Regions from separate parts of the Brevundimonas sp. TWP2-3-4b2 genome, predicted to be linked through region 1. Evidence: predicted binding sites of a transcription regulator. Region 1 holds the regulator's gene; the other holds the start of a gene.
What was found. Region 1 encodes LexA, which represses DNA repair genes until DNA is damaged. Its sites were predicted from a motif close to ATGTTCNCNANNTGTTCT; they were not measured.

Region 1 (7,716 bases):
GAGCATCTGATGCTGCTGGACCTGGGTCGCAACGACGTGGGCCGCGTCGCCGCGCCCGGCACGGTCGAGGTGATCGAGAGCTTCCGCATCGAACGCTACAGCTCGGTCATGCACATCGTCTCGGAAGTGCAGGGTAACGCCGATCCGAAGCTGGACGCCGTCGACACCTTGTTGGCCGCCTTGCCCGCCGGCACCCTTTCGGGCGCGCCCAAGGTGCGGGCGATGGAGATCATCGACGAACTGGAGACGACCAAGCGTGGCGTCGGCTACGGAGGCGGCGTCGGCTATATCTCGGCGGGAGGCGAGGCCGACATCTGTATCGTCCTGCGCACAGCCCTGTTCGCCGACGGCAAGATCCACGTCCAGGCCGGAGCGGGCGTCGTCGCCGACAGCGATCCGGCGGCCGAGTATGCCGAGACACAGGCCAAGGCCCGGGCCCCCATGCGGGCCGCGGAGGACGCCTGGCGCTATCCTTTCGGCAACCGCTAGCCCAGGGTCAGGGTTGGGCCGAGACGACCGTCTCGTCGAACCGGATGCCCGGCCCGAGGATCAGCACCCCGGCCATCAGCACCGCAGCCGTCGCCGCGAGGGCGGCCGCACCCAGGGTCGCGTACGGATTGGCCGGCCTGACCACAGGCGTCAGCAGCGTGCGGGCCTTCGAAATGGTCTTGTCGTTCATGGCCGGGCTCCGCTGGACTGTTCCAGTTCAGGACGGTTCGGTTAACGAAGACTTACGGCCGCACCCGCTTGGCGCAGGGCCCCGCAGCCCCTAGAAGCCAGACCATGATCCTGGTCGTCGATAACTACGACAGCTTTACCTACAACCTCGTCCACTACCTCGCGGAGCTGGGCGCGGAGACGCGCGTGGTCCGCAACGACGACCTGACCGCCACCGAGGCCTTCGCGTTGAAGCCCGAGGCGATCCTGCTGTCGCCGGGGCCCTGCACGCCCAACGAGGCGGGCATCTGCCTGGCGGTGATCGAAACTGCGCCGCACGACCTGCCGATCTTCGGCGTCTGCCTCGGCCACCAGGCCATGGGTCAGGCGTTCGGCGGTGAGGTGATCCGCGCGAAGACGCTGATGCACGGCAAGACCTCGCCGATCGAACATGCGGGTCAGAGCGTATTCCGGGGCCTGCCCTCGCCCTTCACCGCCACCCGCTATCACAGCCTCGCCGTCCGCCGCGAAACCCTGCCGGATGTGCTGGAGGTGACCGCCTGGACCGCCGACGGCGAGATCATGGGACTGGCGCACCGGACGCGGCCGATCCACGGCGTCCAGTTCCATCCGGAGTCGATCGCCACCGAACACGGCCACGATCTGCTGGCCAATTTCCTCGATCTGGCCAATGTCAAACGCCGGGCGATGGTCTGATGGCTGACGGCTTCAAGCCCCTGCTGGCCAAGCTGGTCGACGGCCGCGTGCTGTCCCCGGACGAGGCCCATGCCTTCTTCGCCGCCTGTCTGCGCGGCGAGCCCACCCCGGCCCAGGTCGCGGCGGCCGTGACCGCCCTGCGCATACGCGGCGAGACGGTGGAAGAGATCGCCGCCTTCGCCACCGCCATGCGCGATGCGGCCCTGACGCTGGACCATCCCTATGACGTCATCGACACCTGCGGCACCGGCGGTGACGGCCAGCACACCTTCAACATTTCCACCGCCGCCGCTCTGGTGCTGGCCGGTGCGGGCCTGAAGGTCGCCAAACACGGCAACCGGGCCATGAGCTCGAAATCCGGGTCCTCCGACGTCCTGTCGGTGCTCGGCGTCAATCTGCAGGCCAGCCCGGCCCAGCAGCGCCGCTCGCTGGACGAGGCCGGCATCGCCTTCCTCTTCGCCCCCGCCTACCACGGAGCCATGCGCCATGTCGGGCCGGTGCGCGCCGAGATCGGTTTCCGCACCGTCTTCAACCTCCTGGGGCCGCTGTCCAATCCGGCGGGGGCGAAACGTCAGGTCATGGGCGTCTATGACCCCCGCCTGCTGGAACCGCTGGCCGAGGTGCTGGGGCGACTCGGCGCGACCCGCGCCTGGACCGTCCACGGCCAGGGCCTCGACGAACTGACCACCACGGGCGAGACCGAGGTGGCGGAGTGGAAGGACGGGGCCGTCCGTCGCTTCACCGTCACGCCCGAGGACGCGGGCCTGCCCCGCGCCTCGATCGAAGCCCTGCGCGGTGGCGACGCCGAACAGAACGCCCTGGCCCTGCAAAATCTTCTGGCGGGTCAGGCCGGTGCCTACCGCGACATCGTGCTGCTGAACGCCGCCGCGGCCCTGGTCGTCGCCGACCGCGCCGCCGATCTGGCCGAGGGGGCGGCCCAGGCCGCCGCCGTCATCGACGACGGCCGTGCGGCAAAGGCCCTCGCCGATCTGGTCGCGGCCACCAACACCGTCATCGAGGAAGACCCCGCGTGAGTGATGTCCTGGCCGGTATCGCCGCCTACAAGCGTATCGACGTGGCCGCCCGCAAGGCCGCGACCTCGCAGGACGCCGTCGAGGCGCTGGCGCGTCAGGCCTCCGCCCCGCGCGGTTTCCGCGCCGCCCTTGACCGTCGCGCCACGCCCGGCCGCCCGGCACTGATCGCCGAGATCAAGAAGGCCAGCCCCTCCAAGGGCCTGATCCGCGCCGACTTCGACCCGCCCGCCATCGCCCGCGCCTATGAGCGGGGCGGCGCGGCCTGCCTGTCGGTCCTGACCGACGGCCCCAGCTTCCAGGGTGACGACACCTTCCTCGTCGCCGCCCGCGAGGCGACCGCCCTGCCCTGCCTGCGCAAGGATTTCCTCGTCGATCCCTGGCAGGTGGCCGAGAGCCGGGCCCTGGGTGCCGACTGCATCCTGATCATTCTCGCCATGATCGACGACGCCCTCACCGCCGATCTGCTGGCCGAGGCACGTCGGTTCGGGATGGACGCCCTGATCGAGACCCACGACGAGGCCGAAATGGCGCGGGCGTGCGATCTGGGCGGCGATCTGGTCGGCATCAACAACCGCTCGCTGCGGACCTTCGAGGTCGACCTGGCGGTGACAGAACGGCTGGCCCTGCTGAGCCCGGCCGGTGCCCTGCTGGTAGCCGAGAGCGGCATCTTCACGAAGGACGACGTCGCCCGCGTCTCGGACGGCCGCGCCCAGGCCATCCTCGTCGGCGAAAGCTTGATGCGTCAGGACGACGTCGAGGCCGCGACGCGAGCGCTGCTCGCCTGAAACCAACATCGTCATCCTCGGGCTTGACCCGAGGATCAGATCGTCCGCCTCGCGATACAGGCTGATGGGGCGCGGTCGTCGGGCCCTACCCGCCACCCGGACCCACGAACCTCTGATCCTCGGGTCAAGCCCGAGGATGACGGTCCAGGAGAGACGCGCTCCCGTTAAGTTGACATTAGGCAAGAACACTTACAGAACATCGGCAACGGTTCACGCCTTGTTCTGGACGATTCGACGCCATGCTCACGCGCAAACAGCACGAACTCCTGATGTTCATCCACGAGCGGATCAAGGAGACCGGTGTCTCCCCCTCGTTTGACGAGATGAAGGAGGCGCTGGATCTGGCATCCAAATCGGGCATCCATCGGCTGATCACGGCGCTGGAGGAACGCGGCTTCATCCGCCGTCTGGCGCACCGCGCCCGGGCACTGGAAGTCACCAAGATGCCGGAACAGGCCACCGCCGGTGCCCCGCGCGGTCGGGCGGGTTTCACACCTGGCGTCATCGAGGGCGGCGGCCGCTCTCTTCCCGCAAGTCCGGCCAACGACACCCGCGAGCTGTCGATGATGGGCAAGATCGCGGCCGGCACACCCATCGCCGCCATCGAACACGAGACCGCCCGCTATCCGGTGCCCGAGGCCATGCTGGGCGCGGGCGAGCACTATATGCTCGAGATCGAGGGCGACTCCATGATCGAGGCCGGCATCCTCGACGGCGACATGGTGGTCATCAAACGCGTCGACACCGCCTCATCGGGCGAGATCGTCGTCGCCCTGGTCGAGGGCGAGGAAGCCACGCTGAAGCGGCTGCGCAAGAAGGGCGGCTCGATCGCGCTCGAGCCCGCCAACCGCAACTATGAGACCCGCATCTTCGGCCCGGATCAGGTCGAGGTCCAGGGCAAGCTGGTCGGCCTTATCCGCCGCTATCACTGACCCCGTCCCGGATCAGGTCCGGGATGACAACGGCCTTTCCTAGTCATCCCGGAAGCGGCGCAGCCGTTATCCGGTCCGGGACCACGGTCGGTCGCCGCGTACGTCCGCTGACCAGACCGCACGCCAGCGCGGGCCGGATGGCGTGCGGTCACGCCACAGCTCAACGGCCCCGCCGCGCGCATAGTCGGTGCCGTCCAGCACCAGCCGTCCATCGCATGACGCCGGCAGTGCCGGAACAACCGGACGCACACTGACCACCAGGGCCGCACGGCACATCGCGTCGACCTGTTCCAGGGACGGGGCCCGATTGCCCCACCACAGGGCGAGGGGACCCGCCGACGGCGTGTCGGGCGCGCAGGAAGACCGGCTGCAGGTCCAGCCCGCCGGGGCCCGCTCGACCGGCAGCACACCGCGTCTCCGCGACCAGACATCGACCGCGAATTGGCGCACGCCGGGCCGCATGACCGTCGCCTGTCCCGCTTCGACAAACGCCGCATTGGTTCCCCCGTCGCCGATCCAGACATCCGGTGTGGGGCTGCGCGGCCACAGCATGACGGCGGCCGCGAACGGCAGTCCCAGCCACCGCAGCGGTCCCCGCCAAAGACAACAGAACAGCACGCCCAGAAAGGCGATCGGCAGGACGTAATCCGGCGCACTGGCCACCGTCCGCACCGCGCCCGGCAGTCCGGCCGTCCATGTGCCGATGGCCAGCATCAGTCCGATCCCCTGCCCCGCCAGCCACAGGAAGGGCGCGCCCAGTCCCGTCGGCTCCAGCAGGGCCCCCAGTGCCAGCATTGGCATGATCAGAAAGTCCGACACCGGTGCCGTCGCCAGGTTCGCCAACAGCCCGTACATGGCCGTGCGGTTGAAATGCTGCATGGCGAAGGGCCCGGTCGCCGCGCCCGCGACCAGACTGGCCAGAATGGCGGCACCCAGCCAGGCCCCGGCCCTCTGGACGATCAGGATCGGCAGGGGAGCCGAGAGTTCCTTCGGCCGCTGCGGCCAGGCCTCGACCAGGGCCACCAGAGCCGCGGTGGCCGCGAATGACATCTGGAAACCGGGCGTCACGATCGCCTCGGGCTGCATCAACAGAACCGCGAAGGCCGCCACTGCAAGGGCGTGCATGGTGATGGCCTGCCGGTCCAGCAGGATGGCCATAAAGGCGATGGACGCCGTAATCGCCGCCCGCTCGGCCGGCGGCGGCGCGCCCGAGACCACCAGATAGGTCCCGACCGCCAGCAGGCCCCCGACCGCCGCGACCTTCTTGCCCGACACGCGGAGCGCCAGCCAGGGCCAGGCGGCGACCAGCAGGCGCACGAGGAAGAACGCAAAGCCCCCGACCACAGCCATGTGAAGGCCCGAGATCGACAGGATATGCGCCAGTCCGGAATCCCGCATCACATCGACGTCGTCCGGGTTCAGCCAGGCCTCCTGCCCCGTGGTCATGGCGGCGGCGATTCCGCCGGTCCGCTCGCCCAGACGGGCGACGATGCGGCTGGCCAGGTCGAACCGCATCCCGTTGACCGCCATGGCCGCCCGCACCCGCCAGGGAGGCGGTGCCAGATACGCAGGTCGGGTCTCGCCGAGCGCGAACGCCACCCCGCCCAGGCTCTGGAAGTAGGCGTTGCGGCCGAAATCATAGGCCCCCGGGCTGGCCGGGGCCGGAGGCGGATTGAGGATGGCGAACAGCCGCACGGCCTGGCCCGGGGCCGGGACCTCGCCCCGCACGGTCGCGCGCAGGCGGACCGGCGTCTGTTCCGGCGTCAGCCCCCGGATACGCACCGGCGCGATCACCACCCGGGGCCCGGCCGATCCCGGACTGTCGACATCGATCACCCAGCCTTCGACGAGGGTCGGCTCGGCCATGGCCGGGACAATGGGGGCCGCGACGGCATCCGTCCGCCACTTGGCGACCGCGACCCCCAGGGTGAAACAGGCCAGCATCAGCAGCGGCAGGGTCCACATCCGGCCCAGCGCCAGCCGTCGGGCACCGAGCCACAGACCCGCCGCCACCATCGCCCCGACCCCCAGCGTCCAGGCGGACGGTTCGCTCTTCAGCGCGAAATAGCCGGCGCAACCGCCGCCGAACGCCACGGGCGACCACATCCGCCACCGCAGGGTCTGGGCCGCCACCTGGTCCCTCACGAAAAGACGCGCCCGTTCGCCGAGGCTGGGCTTTGGCGGCGTCGGCGCTATAACGCCCGCCATGGCCTCCCCATCTGATACCAAGCCCGCCGTCGTCACCCGCTTTGCCCCCTCGCCAACCGGTTCCCTGCACATAGGAGGCGCCCGGACGGCGCTTTTCAACTATTTGTATGCCAAGGGACACAACGGGAAGTTCCTCGTCCGGGTCGAGGACACCGATCGCGAACGCTCGACCGACGAAGCGGTAAAGGCCATTTTCGACGGTCTGAGCTGGCTGGAGCTGTTCGCCGACGAGGAACCGGTGTTCCAGTTCAGTCGCGCCGATCGCCACCGCGAAGTCGTCAACGCGCTGCTGGAGCGCGGGGCCGCCTACCGCGACTTCACCTCGGCCGATGAGACCGGCCGCCTGCGCGATCTGGCCAAGGCCGAACGCCGAACCTTCGAATCGCCCTGGCGTGACCGCGAACCGACGGTCGACGACCTGTCCCGGGCGCACGTCGTGCGCTTTCGCCGTCCCCTGCCCGGTCAGGTGACGGTCGAGGACGCGGTCCAGGGCACGGTCAACTGGGCCAATGACGATCTCGACGATCTGGTCCTGCTGCGCTCGGACGGGGCGCCGACCTACAATCTGGCCGTGGTCGTGGATGATCACGACATGGGCGTAACCCACGTCATTCGCGGCGACGACCACCTGAACAATGCCGCACGCCAGAGCCTGATCTATGACGCCCTGGACTGGGCACGGCCCGTCTTCGCCCACATCCCCCTGATCCACGGCCCGGACGGCGCCAAACTGTCCAAGCGTCACGGGGCCCAGGCGGTCCACGAATATGCCGCCATGGGCTATCTGCCCGAGGCCATGCGCAACTATCTGGCGCGGCTGGGCTGGGCCCACGGCGACGACGAACTGTTCAACGACGCCCAGGCGATGGAATGGTTCGACCTGGACGGGGTCGGCAAGGCCCCTGCGCGGCTGGACTTCGACAAGCTGGCCCATGTGAACGCCCACTGGATCCGCCTCGCCGATGACGACCGGCTGGCCAAGATGACCCTGGACATGCATCTGGCGCGCGGCCACGCGCTCGGACCCGACGACGAGGCGCGTCTGCTCAAGGCCATGCCGTTCGTGAAGGACCGGGCGAAAACCGCGCTCGAACTGGCCGACCAGACCGCCTTCGTGCTGCGGTCGCGACCGCTGAAAGTCTATGAAAAGGGCCTGCCCATGCTGACGGGCGAATCGGGCGAACGCATCGCCCGCCTGCGCGATCGACTAAAACTGTTCGCCAGTTGGGACGTCTTCGCGCTCGAGGCCGAACTCAAGGTCTTCGCCGAGGAAGAGGCGGTCGGCTTCGGCAAGATCGGCCCTGCGGTCCGCGCGGCCTTGACCGGAGACGGCGTCTCGCCCGACATCGCGAAAACATTGGCGGCTTTGGGGCGCGAAGAAAG
Region 2 (7,716 bases), on a different contig from region 1:
ACCGTCTGGGCCCGGTGGCCCGGCGGGAGGGGTTCGAAACGGTCGACGCCATGCTGGGCTCCCTGTGGGCCAAGCCTGTGGCCTCGCTGGGCTGGGCGGTGATCGAGGCGCTGCTGAATCCCGAGACCTGGTTCCGCCGCGACCGCGACAGTTTCGATACCCTGGCCAAGGAGCTTTTGCCCGCCCTGGGCAAGGCGCGCGGCAACCAGCCGGTCAAGATCTGGTCCGCCGGTTGCTCCACAGGCCAGGAGGCCTGGTCCCTGGCCATCGCCGCCCAGGAAGCGGGCGTGGCGGTCGAGATCGTCGCCACCGACCTGTCGCAGCGCGCGCTCGAGAAGGCCCGGTCGGGGGCCTATACCGGTTTCGAAATCCAGCGGGGCCTGAAGGCCGGAACCATGCTGCGCTGGTTCGACCAGGTCGACGACGCCTGGATCGCCAAGGCCGAGCTTCGCGCCGCGGTTCATTTCGCCCGCGCCAACCTGGCCGACGCCCCGACCGATGACTACCGGTTCGATATCATCTTCTGCCGCCACGTCCTGGGCGACGCCGATCCCGCGCGGCGTCGTGACATGTTCGACAATCTGGAACGGCGTCTGGTCGACGACGGCTGCCTGTTCCTGGGCCCGGAAGAACACCCGGACGGCGACAGCATCGCCTTCCGCGCCGTGGCCGGCCGCAAGGGCCTGTTCGTGAAATCGGCGGCAGCCCTGCGGCGCGCGGCCTAGCTTCCCCACGCCCTCCTGATCTCCTAGTCTGCCGACTTCATCGGGGGGATGACACATGCGGTTGCTCTGGCTGGTCGGATCGTTGGCGCTGGCGCTGCTGATCGCGGCGCTGACGTTACAGAGCCCGCGACCCGCGCCGGCCGGCGCGCCCGCGACAGCCTTTTCCACCGCACGGGCCATGGCCGATGTCCGCGAGATCGCCCGACGCCCGCATCCCGTCGGGTCAGCGGATCATGCTCGGGTTCGGGCCTACCTGCTGCAGAGAATGGCGGCCCTGGGCCTCCAGACCGAAACCCAGGAGGGGCCCCTTTCGCCGGCGGCGGTGCAACGGCTGGAACGCGACGGCCGCCCGTCTACCGGGATCGGCCTGACCAATTTGATCGGCGTCCTGCCCGGACGCGACCCGCGCCTGCCCGCGGTCGCCCTGATGGCTCATTACGACACCGTGCCGGACTCGGCCGGTGCCGCCGACGACACGACCGGGGTCGCTGCCATACTGGAGGCCGTCCGCGCCATCCGCGCGCGCGGCCCGGCGGATCGGACGCTGGTGGTCCTTTTGACCGACGGCGAGGAGCTGAACCTCGACGGGGCGCGCATCTTCTGGGGCGGCCATCCCTTGCGCGACCGCATCGGGGCCGTGGTCAACCTCGAGGCGCGCGGCGGCGGCGGCAGGGCCATGATGTTCGAGACCGGGCGCGGCAATGCGCAGACCATCGGCCTGTTCGCCCGCGAGGGCGTCCGGGCGACCGGCGGCGTCTCGTCCAATTCGCTGGCCGTCTTCGTCTATGAGCTGATGCCCAACGGCACCGACTTCACCATCCCCAAGGAGCGCGGCGTCCAGGGGATCAATCTGGCCTTCATCGGTCGGCCGGCCCAGTATCACGCCGCCGCCTCGACACCGGCCGCCCTCGACCAGGGCAGCGTCCAGCACATCGGCTCCCAGGCCCTCCAGATGGCGGACGCCTTGTTGCGCGGCCCCGTCCTGCCCGCAGCGACACAGAACCTCGTCTACGCCGACCTGTTCGGACGGGTGATCGTCGGCCATGCGCCGGCCGTCGGCTGGGGGCTGCTGGGGCTGGCCTTCCTCGGCCTGGGCGCGGCCATCGTGCGGGCGCGGTCCCGCGCGGGTCTGACCTTTGCCGAGGTCGGTCGCGGCATGGTCGACGGCCTGTGGTTTGTCTCGACGGGACTGGTCCTGACCCAGACGGTGCGGCTGCTGGCAGGGCCCCTGTCGACGCGCGCCGAAAGCGCCGACGCCTACTATACCCTGCTGGCCCGTCTGCCGTGGATGGAGGCCGGCGTCGCGCTCTGCATTCTGGCGCTGACCCTCGCGCTGCTGGGCGGGCGAGCGCGACCGGACCGCCGCGTCGTTGCCGGCGCCGTCGCGGCCGCAGCGGTGCTTGCCCTGGTGCTGGGCGGGGTCAATGTGATCGTCATCGGTGCTGCGGTGCTCTCCATCGGCCTGTCCCTGGTCCCGACCCTGGCGGCGCGTTCGACCTGGGGAGGCTGGACCGGGCTGATCGGCCTGATCCTGATCATCGGCACAGCGGCCCAGGCCGCTGCCCCCGAGGCGGCCTTCCTGTTTATCTGGACCGGCCTGCTGGCCGCCCTGACGGCCGCCGTGGCCGCCTTCGCCGATCCGGGCCTGACCCGCGCCCGATCGCTGGCCCCCGTCGCCGGGGCCGCCGTGCTGGGCGGCGGCTGGATCGCGGGGCTGTCGCACACGGTCTTCCTCGGCATCGGCATGGACCTGCCGGGCGTGCTGGTGCTGATGGGCCTGCTGGTGCTGATGTTCATCCGCCCGTTGAGCCCCGAGCGGGCGACGGCGCGGGGCCTGCTGATGGCGGCGCTGGCCGTCCTGCTGGTCGGCGGCGGCCTGTCGTTCACCGCCCGGACCGCCGAGCCGATGGCGGCGGCGGCAGGGGCGACGGCGACGGGCCGCTGATCGTGTAACCTTCCGCTCGCTGCGGCGAAGACTCCGGCAATCCTGCTGGAGCCGTCCTCATGCCCGTCCATCGCACCGCCCCCCGTATCCACCGCCGCGACGACCTGGGCCGCCGCCTCGCCATGTTCGGATCGATCGCCTCGGTCGGCGCGGCCATCGTCGGCGGTGTCCTGACGGCCGCCCCGAGCAGCGCACGGACGTCTGAGCCCGCACCGGCAGGCCAGCTCTCGGTGGTCGAGCTGTTTACCAGCCAGGGCTGTTCGTCCTGCCCGCCGGCCAATGCCAATCTGGTCCGACTGGCCACCCGGCCCGACGTGCTCGCCCTCAGCTTCAACGTGACCTACTGGGACCAGTTGGGCTGGAAGGACACATTTGCCCAAGACGCCTTCACGCGCCGCCAGCGCGCCTATCAGCGGGGTCTCGGCAACGACAATGTCTGGACGCCCCAGGTGGTGGTGGACGGCCGCGCCGATGTGGTCGGCGGCCGGATGGCCGAGATCGAGGCTCTCATCACGCAGCATCGCCCCTTTGCGGGCCCGACCCTCCGCTTCGGCGAATCGTCCGTCGGCCTGGCCGGCGGTACCGCACCCGCGCACCCGGCCGACGTCTGGCTGATCCGCTATGAGCCGCGCCCGATCGATGTCCCGGTGGCGCGCGGCGAGAACGGCGGCCGCACCCTGCCCCACGCCGCGGTCGTGCGCGACCTGGTGCGTCTTGGCACCTGGGACGGCCGCACCGTGGGCTATCGTCTTCCCGCCGCCTCCCGGCAGGGTCTGAACACGGCGGTACTGGTGCAGGCCCCCGGCGGCGGGCCGATCCTCGCCGCTGCGCGAAGCTGACACGTCAGTTTCGGTCGTAGGCCGCCGGTGTTCTGATGCCTGTCGAAAAGAACATATTGGCAACCGGAACAAACCGTGTACTAACTGCATCTCACAGGGAGCGGGTCCAGGCGGGTCTCTTCCGAAAACCAGATGGGAATCATGGCAAGGGAGAGTGGCAAGGTGGCAGCTCAGGCGAATCTGAAATTGGTGGGCAAGGACGACGGCGACAAGCAGCGCGCGCTGGAGGCGGCGATCGCCCAGATCGACCGCGCCTTCGGCAAGGGCTCGGTCATGAAGCTGGGCAAGGGCGGGGTCGTGGCGGAAATTCCGTCCGTCTCGACCGGTTCGCTGGGCCTCGACATGGCGCTGGGTATCGGCGGCCTGCCCCGGGGCCGGGTGATCGAGGTGTTCGGTCCGGAAAGCTCGGGCAAGACGACGCTGGCCCTGCACACCGTGGCTGAAATCCAGAAGGCCGGCGGCACCGCCGCCTTCGTCGATGCCGAGCACGCCCTCGACCCGGGCTATGCCCAGAAGCTGGGCGTGAACCTCGACGACCTGCTGGTGTCGCAGCCCGACACCGGCGAACAGGCGCTGGAAATCGTCGACACCCTGGTGCGGTCGGGTGCCGTGGACATCGTGGTGATCGACTCGGTCGCCGCCCTGACCCCGCGCGCCGAGATCGAGGGCGAGATGGGCGACAGCCTGCCCGGCCTGCAGGCCCGTCTGATGAGCCAGGCGTTGCGCAAGCTGACCGCCTCGATCTCCAAGTCGAACTGCATCGTGCTGTTCATCAACCAGATCCGCCACAAGATCGGCGTCATGTACGGCTCGCCAGAGACGACGACGGGCGGCAATGCGCTGAAATTCTACGCCTCGGTCCGCCTCGACATCCGCCGCACCGGCGCGATCAAGGACCGCGACGAAGTCGTCGGCAACACCACCCGGGTCAAGGTGGTCAAGAACAAGGTCGCACCGCCGTTCCGTGAGGTCATCTTCGACATCATGTACGGCGAAGGCATCTCCAAACTGGGCGAGATCATCGACCTGGGCGTCAAGGCGGGCATCGTCGAAAAGTCGGGCAGCTGGTTCTCCTACGACAGTCAGCGGATCGGCCAGGGCCGCGAGAATGTGCGCGCCTTCCTCAAGGCCAATCCCGACATCGCCGACTCGATCGAGGCCAAGGTGCGCAAATCCACCACCAAGATCGCCGAGGAACTGCTGGGCACGCCCGAGCCCGACGAGGGGCAGGACCTCGAGGGCTGATCGGCAGAAGACCTGAACGCCCTGGCCCCTTCGGACACACGTTTTTCGATCCGGGGTCCGGGCGCTTCGAACTCTCCGGACCCGCTGTCCGCACCACGACCTTCTCCGGCCGGGTCCGTCGACCCGCCATCCGACCCCGACTGGCCGGACCGGACGGAGCGGCCGCTCGACCCCCGCCGGGTCGGGCGGCCATTTTTTGTTCAGACCGGCAGCCCCAGCGACCGCAACCCGGCCTCCGATCGTTCGCGGAACGGGAAGAAGCCGCGGTCCGCATAGGGCCAGAACACCTCATCCCAAGGGCGGCGGAGCATGACCAGATCCAGCCCCGCAGCCTCGATCCACGGACGCGCGGCGCAGAGAGCAGAGGCGGTCGGGCCGACCGGGACATAGGGGGTGACGACCGTGAGCGCGCCCACGGCGGCGGCGGCCTCCAGCAGGGCCGGGCCGTCCAGCACCTCAAGCCGCTGCACGGGTAGCCGATACCGTGCCCGGCACCGCTGCTCCATATCGGCCATGGCTCCCTCCAGGAACCGGCCGGCCGGCGCGCCGAACCGCTCGCGCCCCGGCTCGGCAGCTGACACCACCGCCCGGATGTCTCCCGATATCGCGCTGTCCTCGGGTGTCATATCCTCTGACGTGACCAACAGAAGGCAGGGCCCGTGGGGCATCCCATCACGAGCCGGCGGCAGCGCGCGGGCCGGCGCAGGCGCGGCCCCGACCACGGGCCGGGCGACGGTGGCCAGGCCCTGCGGTCGAAAGCGGCCGTCACTGAAGCGGGCGATATTCTCTGCCGTCGCCAGATAGGTCTTGCCCGGAGTCTGCAAGCCCGCCACCCAGCGCCACGACAGGGTATTGGAGGCAGGGTCCCCGTCCAGCAAATGCCGCAGGAAGAAGTCGGCCCCGAGCGTCCAGGGCAGGCCGAGGGTAAATATCCAGATCGAGGCGAACCACATCCGGGCATGGTTATGCAGCCAGCCCGTGGCGACCAGTTCCCGGGCCCAGTCGTCAAAGCCCTCGATGCCGGTCCGGCCTTCCTCTGCGGCCCGAACCGCGCCGGCCCCGGCGTCATGGCGGGGCCGCTCCGACTGAAAGCCGCTCCAGACCTCAGGGCGCATCTCCAGCCAGCCTTTCCAGTAGGTGCGCCACAGCACCTCCTGAACGAATTTGTCGGCTCCGCGCGCGCCAGGGGACGCGATCGCCGCCCGGACCACGGTCTCCTCGGTCACCAGACGCCGACGGATCCAGGGCGACAGCCCCGACACCTGTTCATGGCGGCCGGGTCCGAAGTCGGTGTTGCGATTGGCCGCATAGGCCTGCCCCATCCGCGGCGTGAACGTCTCGAGCCGCGCGAGACCCGCGGCCCGACAGGGATCCCACCCGGGCAGGATACTGTCGCTGACGCCGGGACCCGGGCCCTCATCGCCCGGAGGCACACCCTTGGAAACCTCAAGCCTGGACATGTCGAACGCCGTAGCCCGGGCCGAAACGGCTGTCGCTGCGACGCGACGTCATCGCCAACGCCCGGCGCATGATGCATTGCGTCCCAAAGCCCTATATGACGCCTCTTCCCCAATCTCCGCCTGCCCGAAGCCGATAGCCCCATGTCCAGCCTGAACCAGATCCGTTCGACCTTCCTCGACTATTTCGCGGCCGACGGTCACGAGAAGGTGCCGTCGGCACCGCTGGTGCCGCAGAACGACCCGACCCTGCTGTTCGTCAACGCGGGCATGGTGCCGTTCAAGAACGTCTTCACCGGCCAGGAAACCCGCGCCAACAAGCGCGCCACCTCCTCACAGAAGTGCGTCCGCGCCGGCGGCAAGCACAACGATCTGGACAACGTCGGCTACACCGCGCGCCACCACACCTTCTTCGAGATGCTGGGGAATTTCTCGTTCGGCGACTATTTCAAGGAACACGCCATCGAGATGGCGTGGAACCTGTGCACGAAGGAGTTCGCGCTCGATCCCGATCGCCTGACGGTCACCGTCTATATCGACGACGACGAGGCCTTCGACCTGTGGAAGAAGATCGCCGGCCTGCCGGAATCGCGCATCATCCGCATCGCCGGCTCGGACAATTTCTGGTCGATGGGCGACACCGGCCCGTGCGGCCCCTGCACCGAGATATTCTGGGACCATGGCGACCACATCCCGGGCGGCCCTCCCGGTTCGCCGGATGAGGACGGCGACCGGTTCGTCGAGATCTGGAACAACGTCTTCATGCAGTTCGAGCAGTCGGCGGATGGGTCTCGCACCCTCCTGCCCAAACCCTCGATCGACACCGGCATGGGTCTGGAGCGGATCGCCGCCGTGCTTCAGGGCGTGCACTCCAACTATGAGATCGATCTGTTCCGCGCCCTGATCGCGGCGTCCGAAGACGCGACCAACACCCGGGCCGAGGGCGAGCGTCAGCCCAGCCACCGCGTCATCGCCGACCATCTGCGCAGCTCGTCCTTCCTGATCGCCGACGGTGTCACGCCGTCGAACGAGGGCCGCGGCTATGTGCTGCGCCGGATCATGCGCCGGGCCATGCGCCACGCCCACCTGCTAGGTGCCGCCGATCCGCTGATGCACCGTCTGGTGCCGACGCTCGTGGCCGAGATGGGCGAGGCCTATCCCGAACTGCGCCGGGCCGAGGCCTTCATCACCGACACGCTGAAGCAGGAAGAGATCCGCTTCCGCACCACGCTCGGCCGGGGCATGGGCCTGCTGGAGGACGCCGCGCGCGACCTTGGCGACGGCGGCGTGCTGTCCGGCCAGACGGCCTTCACCCTGTACGACACCTATGGCTTCCCGCTCGACCTGACCCAGGACGAGGCGCGCCGGCGCGGCTTCACCGTCGACACTGAGGCCTTCGACGCCGCCATGAACGAGCAGAAGGCCCGCAGCCGCGAACACTGGACCGGCTCGGGCCAGACCGCCTCGACCGGCGAATGGCTGGCCCTGCGCGATCGCCTCGGCCC

Region 2: recA (recombinase RecA) is a predicted target of LexA. The motif match lies at 3,558-3,575, and genes of this name have one in related genera.

The regions. Positions count from the first base shown of each region.
Region 1 is NZ_JAFCWB010000003.1:154,111-161,826, reverse strand. Features, by position in the region: gene trpE (anthranilate synthase component I) at 1-489, shown strand, start outside; gene ACP7AS_RS07800 (peptidoglycan-binding protein) at 497-679, opposite strand; gene ACP7AS_RS07795 (anthranilate synthase component II) at 784-1,374, shown strand; gene trpD (anthranilate phosphoribosyltransferase) at 1,374-2,408, shown strand; gene trpC (indole-3-glycerol phosphate synthase TrpC) at 2,405-3,193, shown strand; gene lexA (transcriptional repressor LexA) at 3,433-4,125, shown strand; gene ACP7AS_RS07775 (ComEC/Rec2 family competence protein) at 4,192-6,333, opposite strand; gene gltX (glutamate--tRNA ligase) at 6,332-7,716, shown strand, end outside.
Region 2 is NZ_JAFCWB010000001.1:90,833-98,548, forward strand. Features, by position in the region: gene ACP7AS_RS00445 (CheR family methyltransferase) at 1-725, shown strand, start outside; gene ACP7AS_RS00450 (M20/M25/M40 family metallo-hydrolase) at 781-2,670, shown strand; gene ACP7AS_RS00455 (DUF1223 domain-containing protein) at 2,730-3,509, shown strand; gene recA (recombinase RecA) at 3,672-4,754, shown strand; gene ACP7AS_RS00465 (FAD-binding domain-containing protein) at 4,955-6,214, opposite strand; gene alaS (alanine--tRNA ligase) at 6,356-7,716, shown strand, end outside.